Regions from separate parts of the Kitasatospora sp. NPDC059408 genome, predicted to be linked through region 2. Evidence: riboswitches for the same ligand, from Rfam matches in the RefSeq annotation. Region 2 holds a riboswitch; each other region holds the start of a gene.
What was found. A riboswitch is a leader RNA that binds a small molecule or an ion and turns the genes downstream of it on or off. The one in region 2 is predicted to bind cyclic di-AMP.

Region 1: it holds a riboswitch for cyclic di-AMP, as region 2 does, so the genes downstream of both, ACFXDE_RS00995 (hypothetical protein) here and ACFXDE_RS42375 (transglycosylase family protein) in region 2, are expected to answer to the same signal.
Region 3: it holds a riboswitch for cyclic di-AMP, as region 2 does, so the genes downstream of both, ACFXDE_RS00080 (transglycosylase family protein) here and ACFXDE_RS42375 (transglycosylase family protein) in region 2, are expected to answer to the same signal.

The regions. Positions count from the first base shown of each region.
Region 1 covers NZ_JBHYWI010000001.1:238,815-242,080, forward strand. Annotated here, with positions in the region: gene ACFXDE_RS00990 (hypothetical protein) at 267-758, shown strand; gene ACFXDE_RS00995 (hypothetical protein) at 781-2,064, opposite strand; cyclic di-AMP (ydaO/yuaA leader) riboswitch at 2,066-2,238, opposite strand; gene ACFXDE_RS01000 (MoaF N-terminal domain-containing protein) at 2,724-3,053, shown strand; gene ACFXDE_RS01005 (alpha/beta hydrolase) at 3,173-3,266, opposite strand, start outside.
Region 2 covers NZ_JBHYWI010000140.1:2,522-5,787, forward strand. Annotated here, with positions in the region: gene ACFXDE_RS42370 (cytochrome P450) at 144-1,427, shown strand; cyclic di-AMP (ydaO/yuaA leader) riboswitch at 1,638-1,806, shown strand; gene ACFXDE_RS42375 (transglycosylase family protein) at 1,812-2,741, shown strand; gene eno (phosphopyruvate hydratase) at 2,996-3,266, shown strand, end outside.
Region 3 covers NZ_JBHYWI010000001.1:14,863-18,128, forward strand. Annotated here, with positions in the region: gene ACFXDE_RS00075 (hypothetical protein) at 256-1,233, shown strand; cyclic di-AMP (ydaO/yuaA leader) riboswitch at 1,596-1,755, shown strand; gene ACFXDE_RS00080 (transglycosylase family protein) at 1,742-3,061, shown strand.

The sequences.
Region 1 (3,266 bases), on a different contig from region 2:
TTGAGGTGTCATGCGCAGGAAGTCGGACTGGTCGACTTCCTGTGCACACGTTCCTCCGTTCGGGCGGACGGAGGGCGGGGCGCGGCGACGGCCGCCCGCCGCTCGGCCACCCTGGTGCGGACGCGGCCCGCGACGGCGCGGGCCGCCGGAGCACGAGGGCACGGTGAACGGCGATGGAGCGCAGGCGCAAGAGGCTTCGCGGCAGGGCTGGGAACGCGGCACGGAGCGGGACGTGGCTGACGGTGGCCGTGGCGGCAGGCTGTGCGGTGGCGACGCTGACCGCCGTCCCGTCGTGGGCCGGGCAGCGGCCCGACCCCCGTCCGGCCGTGCAGCTCGCGCCGGCGAGCCGGGCCGCGGCGCTGTCCGACTCCGACCTGGAGGTCGTCCGGCTCGACCCCAGCCCCGCACCGCCCGGCGGCACCACGACCGTGCACGCCTTCGTCGCCAACCTCGGCCCGGACACCACCGCCTCGCCCTTCACCGTGATCGTCACCCTGCCGGAGGAGGTGACGGCGGTGGGCCCGTACTTCCCCGAGAACTGCGAGGCGTTCCTGGGCCGCGAGGTGCGCTGCACCTTCGGCCCCGGCCTGCCCGAGGGACGCAGCGCGACCGCGCTCGTCACGGTGCGGATCTCCCCCATGGCGCATACGGGCCTGCTGACCGGTGGGAAGGTCACGGTGATCAGCCCGGACGACCGGCACCCGCGCAACAACCGGCAGCCGTTCGACATCAGGGTCGTCGAGACGGCTGCCGGCTGATGGCTACCGTGTGCCGGTGCGGTTACCGGTAGACGCGGACGTAGTCGGCGGCGAAGGTGATCGGGGCGGTCCCCTGCGGCGCGGGGTGGTACTGCCCCGCGCACACCGACAGGTTGAGGATCAGGTACGCCGAGAAGTTCGCGCCGACGCCCTTGCCGTCCGAGAACACCTTCACGCCGTTGACGTACCAGTCCACCGAGGTGGCGCCGTAGTAGGTGCCGATGGTCACCCACTGGTCCTTCGCGACGGCGCTCGCGTTGGTGTAGTAGTCGAAGTTGCCCGGGTTGACGTGGTTGGTCAGCTCCAGGAGGTTCGGGTTGTCGGGGTGGTACTCGAAGGAGTCGACCTCCCCGTTGCCGTTCTTCCAGGTCCACAGGGCCGGCCAGGCGCCGGAGCCGGCCGGCAGCTTGACCCGGGTCTCGGCGTAGTCGCCGGTCTTGACCTGGAAGCCCTCGCTGGAGCCCTCGGTGGTGAGGAAGCCGGTGTTCCAGGACTGCTTGCCGTTCTCCAGCGTGTTGCTGCCGGGGGTGGCGGTGAAGGTGGCGACGCCGTTGGCCACGCTGACGTTGTTCGGGTCCAGCCAGTCGAGCTTGTTGTCGTCCGGGTTGTGGTTGCCGTACTTGTACGCGGTGCTCTTGTCGCCGACCCAGCGCTGGCCCCAGTTGATCGGGCCGTTGAACTCGTCGGACCAGGTCAGCGACTTGCCGGCGATCGGGGAGGACGGCGCCGGGGTGCTCGGGGTGGCGGTGGCGCTCGGGGTCTGCGTGGGCGTCTGGGTGGGTGCCTGGGTGGGCGTGGGGGTGGGGGTGGGGGTGGCCGACGGGGTGGTGGTCGGGGTCGGGGTGCCGGAGACGACGAGCTGCTGCGACGGCAGGTTGTGCCAGGCGCCACCGAAGTCCTGCCAGAACCCGAACTGGGTGTAGGTGCCGGCCGGCAGGGCGCGCGCGCCACTGGTGAAGGTGTAGCTCCACGGGCAGATCGGCACATTGCTGGCGTTGCCGGGGAAGTCGAGGTTGTTGCCGGCCGCGTCGCGCACGCCGACGCCGACGGTCTTGGCGGTGAAGCAGGACGAGGAGTGGACGGTGAGGGTCGCCGTGGCGGCCCGGCCGGCGACCATCGTGGCCGGGGCGAGCCGGTCCTGGGTGACGGTCGGACCGGTGGCGGCCTGGGCTCCGGGCGCGGACTGGAGGCCGAACAGGCCGGCGCCGGTGATGGCGAGCGCGCCGGTGGCGGCGAGGGCGGCGGTGCGGCCGCGGTGGGACGGGCGGGCATGGCGGGGCGCGGGGCGCCGGGCAGGCTTGTGCATGGGGTGTCCTCTGCGACGCCTGCGAGGTGAGCTGTCGGGTTCGGACTGAGAGGTCGCCCGGCCGCCTGTGGGAACGGCTTCACCCCAAGCCGCGGCCGGCACGCGCGAGGGCGTGCCGGGTCGTGGCGCTGACCTTGGTTCCCCCGCTCCCGTCCGCTGTGGTGCTCGGTTGCCCGCCGTCGGGTGGACGGGACTCGGCGTCCCGGCGGCGGGGTCCGCGAGGGCGGACGCCGTTGCAGGCTAGGCAGTCGGTCCGTGAACGGACAACTCGTCTCGACCGGTTGTCGCGCAGCTCACAGTTGTGTCGATCAACTACGGTGCGCAGTGGATCAGTTGGCCGGCATCCCGGCGGGCCGTTGATGTTCGGGCGAGCCGGGCGCCGATCCGGACCCCGGCGTCCGGCGCCCCGGCGGGTTCGAGGCGGTCGCGCCCGCCGAGCAGCCGGGTGCCGCCGACCGTCGCGGTGCCTGTGCCGGTGCCGGTGTCACCTGTTGGCCGGCGGTGCCCTGGCGGGCCTTGCGTGGTGACGGTGACGGGGGTGCGTCTTCACTGGCAGTGGCGTGCGAGCTCGCCCGATCGGATAAATTGGAGGTCCGACATCCACCGTCGTGCACAAGAGCACCGCGCCCCCTCCCGCAGAGACGAGGAACCGCCGCACCATGACCGCGCCCCTGCCCGCCTTCGCCGGCCGCACCTACCTCTTCCGGGCCGACAACGGCGCGGCCTTCCGCAACGCCTACTCGGCCGACGGCAAGCGGCTGCGCTGGGAGGGCCTCGGCGAGTCGGCGGGCCAGTGGGAGGACGTGGCGCTCCACGTCGCCGAGGTCGCGCCCGAGGTGTACTTCGTCAGCTGGACGGAGCAGAGCGGCATCACCGTCAGCCACGTGATGGACCTGGTCCGGCTGACGGTGCGCGCGTTCTGGACCTTCGAGGGCGAGGGCGGCCGGGTCGGCGAGCTCCACACGGGGACGCTGGAGCGGGTGGCCTGAGGCCGGCCGGTCCGCGAGGCCGGCGACCGTCGGACTGCGGGAACCGGCCGGCTGCAGCGAGTCGGGCCGCGGGGACCATCCGGCTGCGGGAACCGGCTGTCCGGCTACGAAGGCCGGCTTCAGGCTGCGGGGGCCGGCTGGCCCGGCTGGTTCGGGACCTTGAGGTGCTCGGACAGCCACTCCAGCGAGGACGGCAGCAGCTTGCTCCACGTC
Region 2 (3,266 bases):
CGTCCAAGAGCTGTCCAAAACCCGTCCACGCACTGTCCACGGGCCGTTCGCGGGGCGTTGAGGCGCGGTCCGCGGGCCGTTGACGATCCGGTCACTCACCGTAGATGGCGGGGTGCCCCCGACCCACCGGATACGGTCGTCCCATGCCAGTTCAGCCCGACGACGCCCGCCCGCCGCTCTTCACGTGGGAGTTCGCCGCCGACCCGTACCCGGCGTACGCGTGGCTGCGCGAGCACGCCCCGGTGCACCGCACCACGCTGCCGAGCGGGGTGGACGCCTGGCTGGTGACGCGGTACGCGGACGCGCGGCAGGCGCTGGCGGACGGCCGGCTGTCGAAGAACCCGGCGCACCACAGCGAGCAGGCGCACCGCACCGGCCGGGTCGGGATCCCGGGGGAGCGGCAGGCGGACCTGATGACGCACCTGCTGAACATCGACCCGCCGGACCACACCCGGCTGCGCCGCCTGGTGTCGAAGGCGTTCACGCCGCGCCGGGTGGCCGAGTTCGAGCCGCGGGTGCAGCAGCTCACCGACCGCCTGATCGACGGTTTCGCGCAGCGCGGTTCGGCGGACCTCATCCACGAGTTCGCGTTCCCGCTCCCCATCTACGCGATCTGCGACATGCTCGGCGTGCCGGCCGAGGACCAGGACGACTTCCGTGACTGGGCCGGCATGATGATCCGCCACGGGGGCGGCCAACGCGGCGGCGTGGGGCGGGCGGTGAAGCGGATGCGGGCGTACCTGCTGGAGCTGATCCACCGCAAGCGGGCGGACCTCGGGGACGACCTGATCTCGGGCCTGATCCGGGCGAGCGACCACGGCGAGCACCTCACCGAGAACGAGGCCGCCGCGATGGCGTTCATCCTCCTGTTCGCCGGCTTCGAGACGACCGTCAACCTGATCGGCAACGGGACGTACGCGCTGCTGCGCAACCCGGAGCAGCGCCGCCTGCTGCAGGAGTCGGTGGCGCGGGGCGAGACGGCGCTGCTGGAGACCGGGATCGAGGAACTGCTGCGCTACGACGGTCCGGTGGAGCTGGCGACGTGGCGGTTCGCGACCCACCCGCTGACCATCGGCGGGGTGGACATCCCGGTCGGCGACCCGGTGCTCGTGGTGCTGGCGGCGGCGGACCGGGATCCGGCCAGGTTCTCGGACGAGAACACCCTGGACCTGGCCCGGGCGGACAACCCGCACCTGGGTTTCGGGCACGGCATCCACTACTGCATCGGCGCCCCGCTGGCCAGGCTCGAAGGCCGGTCGGCGCTGGCCACGCTGTTGTCCCGGCTGCCCGATATCGCGCTGGCGGAAAGCCCGGAGAACCTGCGGTGGCGCGGTGGCCTGATCATGCGCGGATTGCGCGAACTTCCGGTCGAATTCAGTCCCGAGAGCCGTTCACCGCACGCGCTTCCCGACGCTCCGACACACTGACGGGGCGTCGCGAACCGGTACGGATCGGCCGTATGAACACCCATCAATCCGGACAAACAACCGCCGTTGGTAGGCGATCGACCACGTGCCGTAATTTCTGTGTGATGTCTGCGATATGAGCTTGTGATTGGTCTGAGGATCTGTCTACTCTCCCTGGAGTTCGCAGCTGCGGACCCCGAGTGCGGAACGCCGAGTCCTGCCCGCCGCGCCACGGGAAACCGACCAGAACCCTGGGCAGGGGCGGGGGAACCAGGTTTGTTGCCGTTCCTCCACGGCTTGGGGTGAAGCCGCCCGAGCGGAATCGTTTCCGCAGACGGCGGCCGGGCCACCTCCCGGTCCGAACCCGACAGCTCACCTCGCAGGCGTGCGGAGAGGGACCCCTTCATGCTGTTCGTTGGAACCGGTCGTCACCGCCGTCGCACCCAGACCGAGAAGGCCATCGCCGTCGCCGGAGTGGCCGGCGTCGGACTCGCGATGCCGATCCTCACCGCCACCGGCGCCTCCGCCGCCCCGGCCTCCGCCTGGGACTCCGTCGCCCAGTGCGAGAGCGGCGGCGACTGGGGCATCAACACCGGCAACGGCTTCTACGGCGGCCTGCAGTTCACCTCCAGCACCTGGAAGGCCTTCGGCGGCACCGCGTACGCGGCGCAGGCCAACCAGGCCTCCAAGGGCCAGCAGATCGCGGTGGCCGAGAAGGTCCTGGCCTCGCAGGGTCCGGGCGCCTGGCCGGTCTGCTCGAAGAAGGCCGGCCTGTCGAAGGGCGGCGCCCCCGCCGCCGTCGACACCTCCGACGCCAAGCCCGCCGCGCAGCAGCACTCCCAGCCGGTGCAGCAGCAGCCCGCGGCGAAGCCGGCCCAGCCGAAGCCGGCTCAGAAGCCCGCCCAGCAGCAGTACCAGCAGCACACGCAGCAGGCCCAGCAGCAGCCGCAGGCCCCGGGCTTCTCCGGCAAGGCCGGCTGGGACGCCGACGCGAAGGTGTACTGGTACCAGAACAACGGCACCTGGTACTGGACCAGCCACCAGGGCGTCTACCAGCAGTACGCGGGCCAGGCCCAGCAGCAGGCCGCTCAGCAGCAGTACGCCCAGCAGCAGGTCCAGCAGCAGTACGCCCAGCCGCAGCAGCAGGCCCCGCGCGCCGCCGTCGCCCCGCAGGGCGGCCACGACTACACCGTCCACGCCGGTGACACGCTGTCGAGCATCGCGTCCGCCCAGGGTGTGCACGGCGGCTGGCAGTCGGTCTACGACGGCAACCGCGGCACCGTCGGCGGCGACCCGAACCTGATCCTGCCCGGCCAGGTGCTGCACCTCGGCTGACGCCGGCCGGAACCGGTGCGACACGCCACGGAGGGGGCCGACCCCGGATCGGCCCCCTTCGTCCGCTTCCGCCCCTTTTCCCGGGGAGCCCGGGTGAACTACCGGTAAGTAGCCCGGCCACACGCTGAGACGGGACCGAGGTCGGCGTGGCCCCGGGACCACGTGCGGTTAGGCTCTGGTCGTAACGACTCCGCAATCATCCCGCCGGCCGCACCACTGGTCAGCGGGACCCTGCTTCCGCAAGGAGATGCCTCGTGCCGTCCATCGATGTCGTCGTAGCCCGTGAGATCCTCGACTCGCGTGGCAACCCCACGGTCGAGGTCGAGGTCGGCCTCGACGACGGCAGCACCGGTCGTGCCGCTGTCCCGTCGGGTGCCTCCACCGGCGCCTTCGAGGCGCTGGAGCTCCGCGACGGTGACAAGAACCGCTACTTCGGCAAGGGCGTGGAGAAGGCCGTCCTGGCCGTCATCGAGCAGATCGGCCCGGAGCTGGTCGGCTACGACGCCACCGAGCAGCGCCTGATCG
Region 3 (3,266 bases), on a different contig from region 2:
CCCTCCGTCAGACCGCCCGTCGACTGTGAGACATCTCACTCGCCACGGGTGCAACGTGACGCCCCACCGGACCCGTCTCCAGGAGATACCGGCGGACGCGCGGGGGTTGGGCCAGGTATGTCCGGAATATGACCTAATGACCGCTCATCGACCCGCGCACGCGAGAGCTCCGCGCGCCGCGCACACCACGCTCGCGCGAAACCGGCACGGCAGCCGACTGCAGCCCTGACGGGCCGATGTCCTACGATCTCCGCCATGAGCACCGCAGCCATCCCGGGCGCGCCACTGCCCGTTCGCACTCCAGGCTCCCGTGCGCGGGGGCGCCACCGTCGCCCCGAGCGCCCCGAGATCCCGTCCGGCTCCCCGGCCCTGGTGCTCGCCGTGCCCGCGACCGCCGGGCCCGAGTCCCGCTCGGTCGTCGAGGAGCTGCTCTCGATCGTCCGCAGCGAGCAGAACGGCGTCCAGACCGCGGTGGGCTACCTCCCCGGCGACGGCACCGAGGGCGCGGACGGCACCGAGCGCAGCATCGGCGAGCTGCTGGCGGCCGCCGCCGAGGCCGGCGTCCCGGCACCGATCCTGGTACCCCTGGTGCCCGGCCCGCACGACTTCCTGCCCGAACTCCACGCGCTCGCCGCCGAGTACGGCGCGCACGTCACCGACGTGCTGGGCCCGCACCCGCTGCTGGCCGAGGCCGTCCACGTCCGCCTGTCCGAGGCCGGGCTGGCCCGCGCCGACCGCGCCCGCCTGTTCGCCATCGCGACCGCCGCGGACGGCGTCGTGCTGACCACCGTGGGCGGCGAGGACGCCGCGGCCGCCGCCGGCATCACCGGCGTGCTGCTGGCCGCCCGCCTGGCCGTCCCGGTCGTCCCCGCCGCGCTCGACGTGCCCGGCTCGGTCGCCGCCGCCGTCGCGCACCTCAAGGAGACCGGCTCGCAGCGCCCCGCGCTGGCCCCGCTGGTGATCGGCCCGGAGGCGGACTCCGAGCTGCTCGCCACGGCCGCCGAGGAGACCGGCTGCCCGTCCGCCGCGCCGCTCGGCGCCTACCAGACGGTCGGCCAGCTCATCGCCTCGCTGTACCTGGCCGCGCTGCCGGCGCCGTCCGCGGAGGCCCTGGCCGCCGCGCAGGCCCAGGCCGAGGCCGAGGCGGCGGAGGCCGCCGCCGAGGGCTCCCGCGCGGCCCACGCGGCCGGTGGGACGGCCTCCGGGGCGACCGGGGAGGCCGCCGGCGAGTAACCGCCGACAACGCGTACGGAAGGGCCCGGAGCGACCGCGCTCCGGGCCCTTTCGGCTTGCGGCGTAAGGGAATTAAGAGCCGAATGCGCGAGATGTCCGTTCTGTGATTGTTTGCGATCGAGTGACCGCCCGTCATGCAATTCCTGAGAGCCTGCCAGTTGTGCACATCCGCAGGTTTATTGCAAGAAAACGATCATTTTCGATCTTGGAGAAGGAAATTCTTGGCGGCTTTCCATAATCCGTGATGCGCATCACAGGTATTTGCAGTTCGTACTTAAGTCTGCTTAACGTGCTCCCCGTTCGTGACCACACGGACCCAGCACATCCGCAACGCCGAGTCCTGCCGTCGGGTGCGCTGGAAGCGCGAAAACGCACCACGGCAGGAGCGGGGGACCCACAGGTAAGTCGCCCCGGACCGATCCACGGAACGGTCCTGGGCTAGGGGTGAAGCCGCGCCACAGCGCGGCCGGGCAACTCCGGCCCGAATCCGACAGCTCACCTCGCAGGCGTGGGAGAGGACCGCGTCTTCATGCTGCCCACCAACGGCACTCGCCTGTCCAGCCGCACCCGCCGCGTGATCGCCGCCCTCGGCGTCGCCGGCGTCGGCCTCACCATTCCCTGCCTCACCTCCGGCACCGCCTCCGCCGCCTCCGTCACCACCTGGGACAAGGTCGCCCAGTGCGAGAGCAGCGGCGACTGGAGCATCAACACCGGCAACGGCTTCTACGGCGGCCTGCAGTTCACCTCCAGCACCTGGGCCGCCTTCGGCGGCACCTCGTACGCCCCGCAGGCCAACCAGGCCACCAAGGACCAGCAGATCGCCGTCGCCGAGAAGGTCCTCGCCTCGCAGGGCCCCGGCGCCTGGCCCGTGTGCTCCGTCCAGGCCGGCCTGACCGCGGGCGGCGCCCCGGCCGCCGTCGACACCTCCGCCGCCGCGAGCACCGCGAAGGCCGCCCCGGCCGCACCCGCTGCCAAGCCGTCCTCGAAGCCCGCCGCCAAGCCCGCCGCCCCGGCGCAGGACCAGGCGCAGGCCCCGGCCGCCGCCGACTCCGCCAAGGGCACCTGGGCGCAGAAGCGCCAGGACTGGACCCAGGGCGGCACCACCCAGGCCGGTGCCTCGGACTACACCGTCGTGGCCGGCGACTGGCTGTCCACGATCGCCGACAAGCACAACGTCAAGGGCGGCTGGCAGCGCCTGTACGAGCTGAACCGCGGCACCCTGACCGACGGTCCGGACACCATCTACCCGGGCCAGCACCTGTCCTTCGGCGACTCCGCCCAGGCGCCGGCCGGCCAGTCCGGTGACTTCAACTGGTTCGACCGCTCGCAGAAGCCGGGCCAGTCCTCCGCCGGGAACGCCGTGAACGCCCAGCCGGCCGCCGAGGCCCAGACCCCGGCCGCCAAGCCGTCCTCGAAGCCCGCCGCCAAGCCCTCCGCCCAGGCGCAGACCCCGGCCCCGGCCGTCACCGGCTCGATGGCCGCCGCGGTCAGCTTCGCCAAGGCGCAGGTCGGCCAGGCGTACGTCTACGGCGGCACCGGCAACGGCGGCTGGGACTGCTCGGGCCTGACCCAGGCCGCGCTGCGCGCCGCGGGCATCTCCATCCCGCGCGTCGCCAACGACCAGGCCGCCGCGAGCACCCACGTCTCGCTGGACAGCCTGCAGCCGGGCGACCTGCTGTTCTGGTCCAACAACGGCCAGGACTCCGGCGTCTACCACGTCGCCATCTACATCGGCGGCGGCCAGTACGTCGAGGCCGCCAACCCGAGCTCGGGCGTCCGCCTGCAGACCATCGCCAACTGGGCGCCGGACTTCGCCGGCCGCGTCTGAGGATCCTTCCGGAACCGTCCCGCCGGGGACGGGTGACGGATCGCGGATGACAGCGAACAGATGACAGATAACAGATTTCATCATCTGTTATCTGTCACCCGCCCACCGCCCCGGGGAGAGACTGGTCGCTCTCCCCGGGGCTTCGGCGTACCCGCCTCCGAAGTCCGTGCCGCCTTCCCCCGGCGCGCACCCGTGGCTCCGCGCA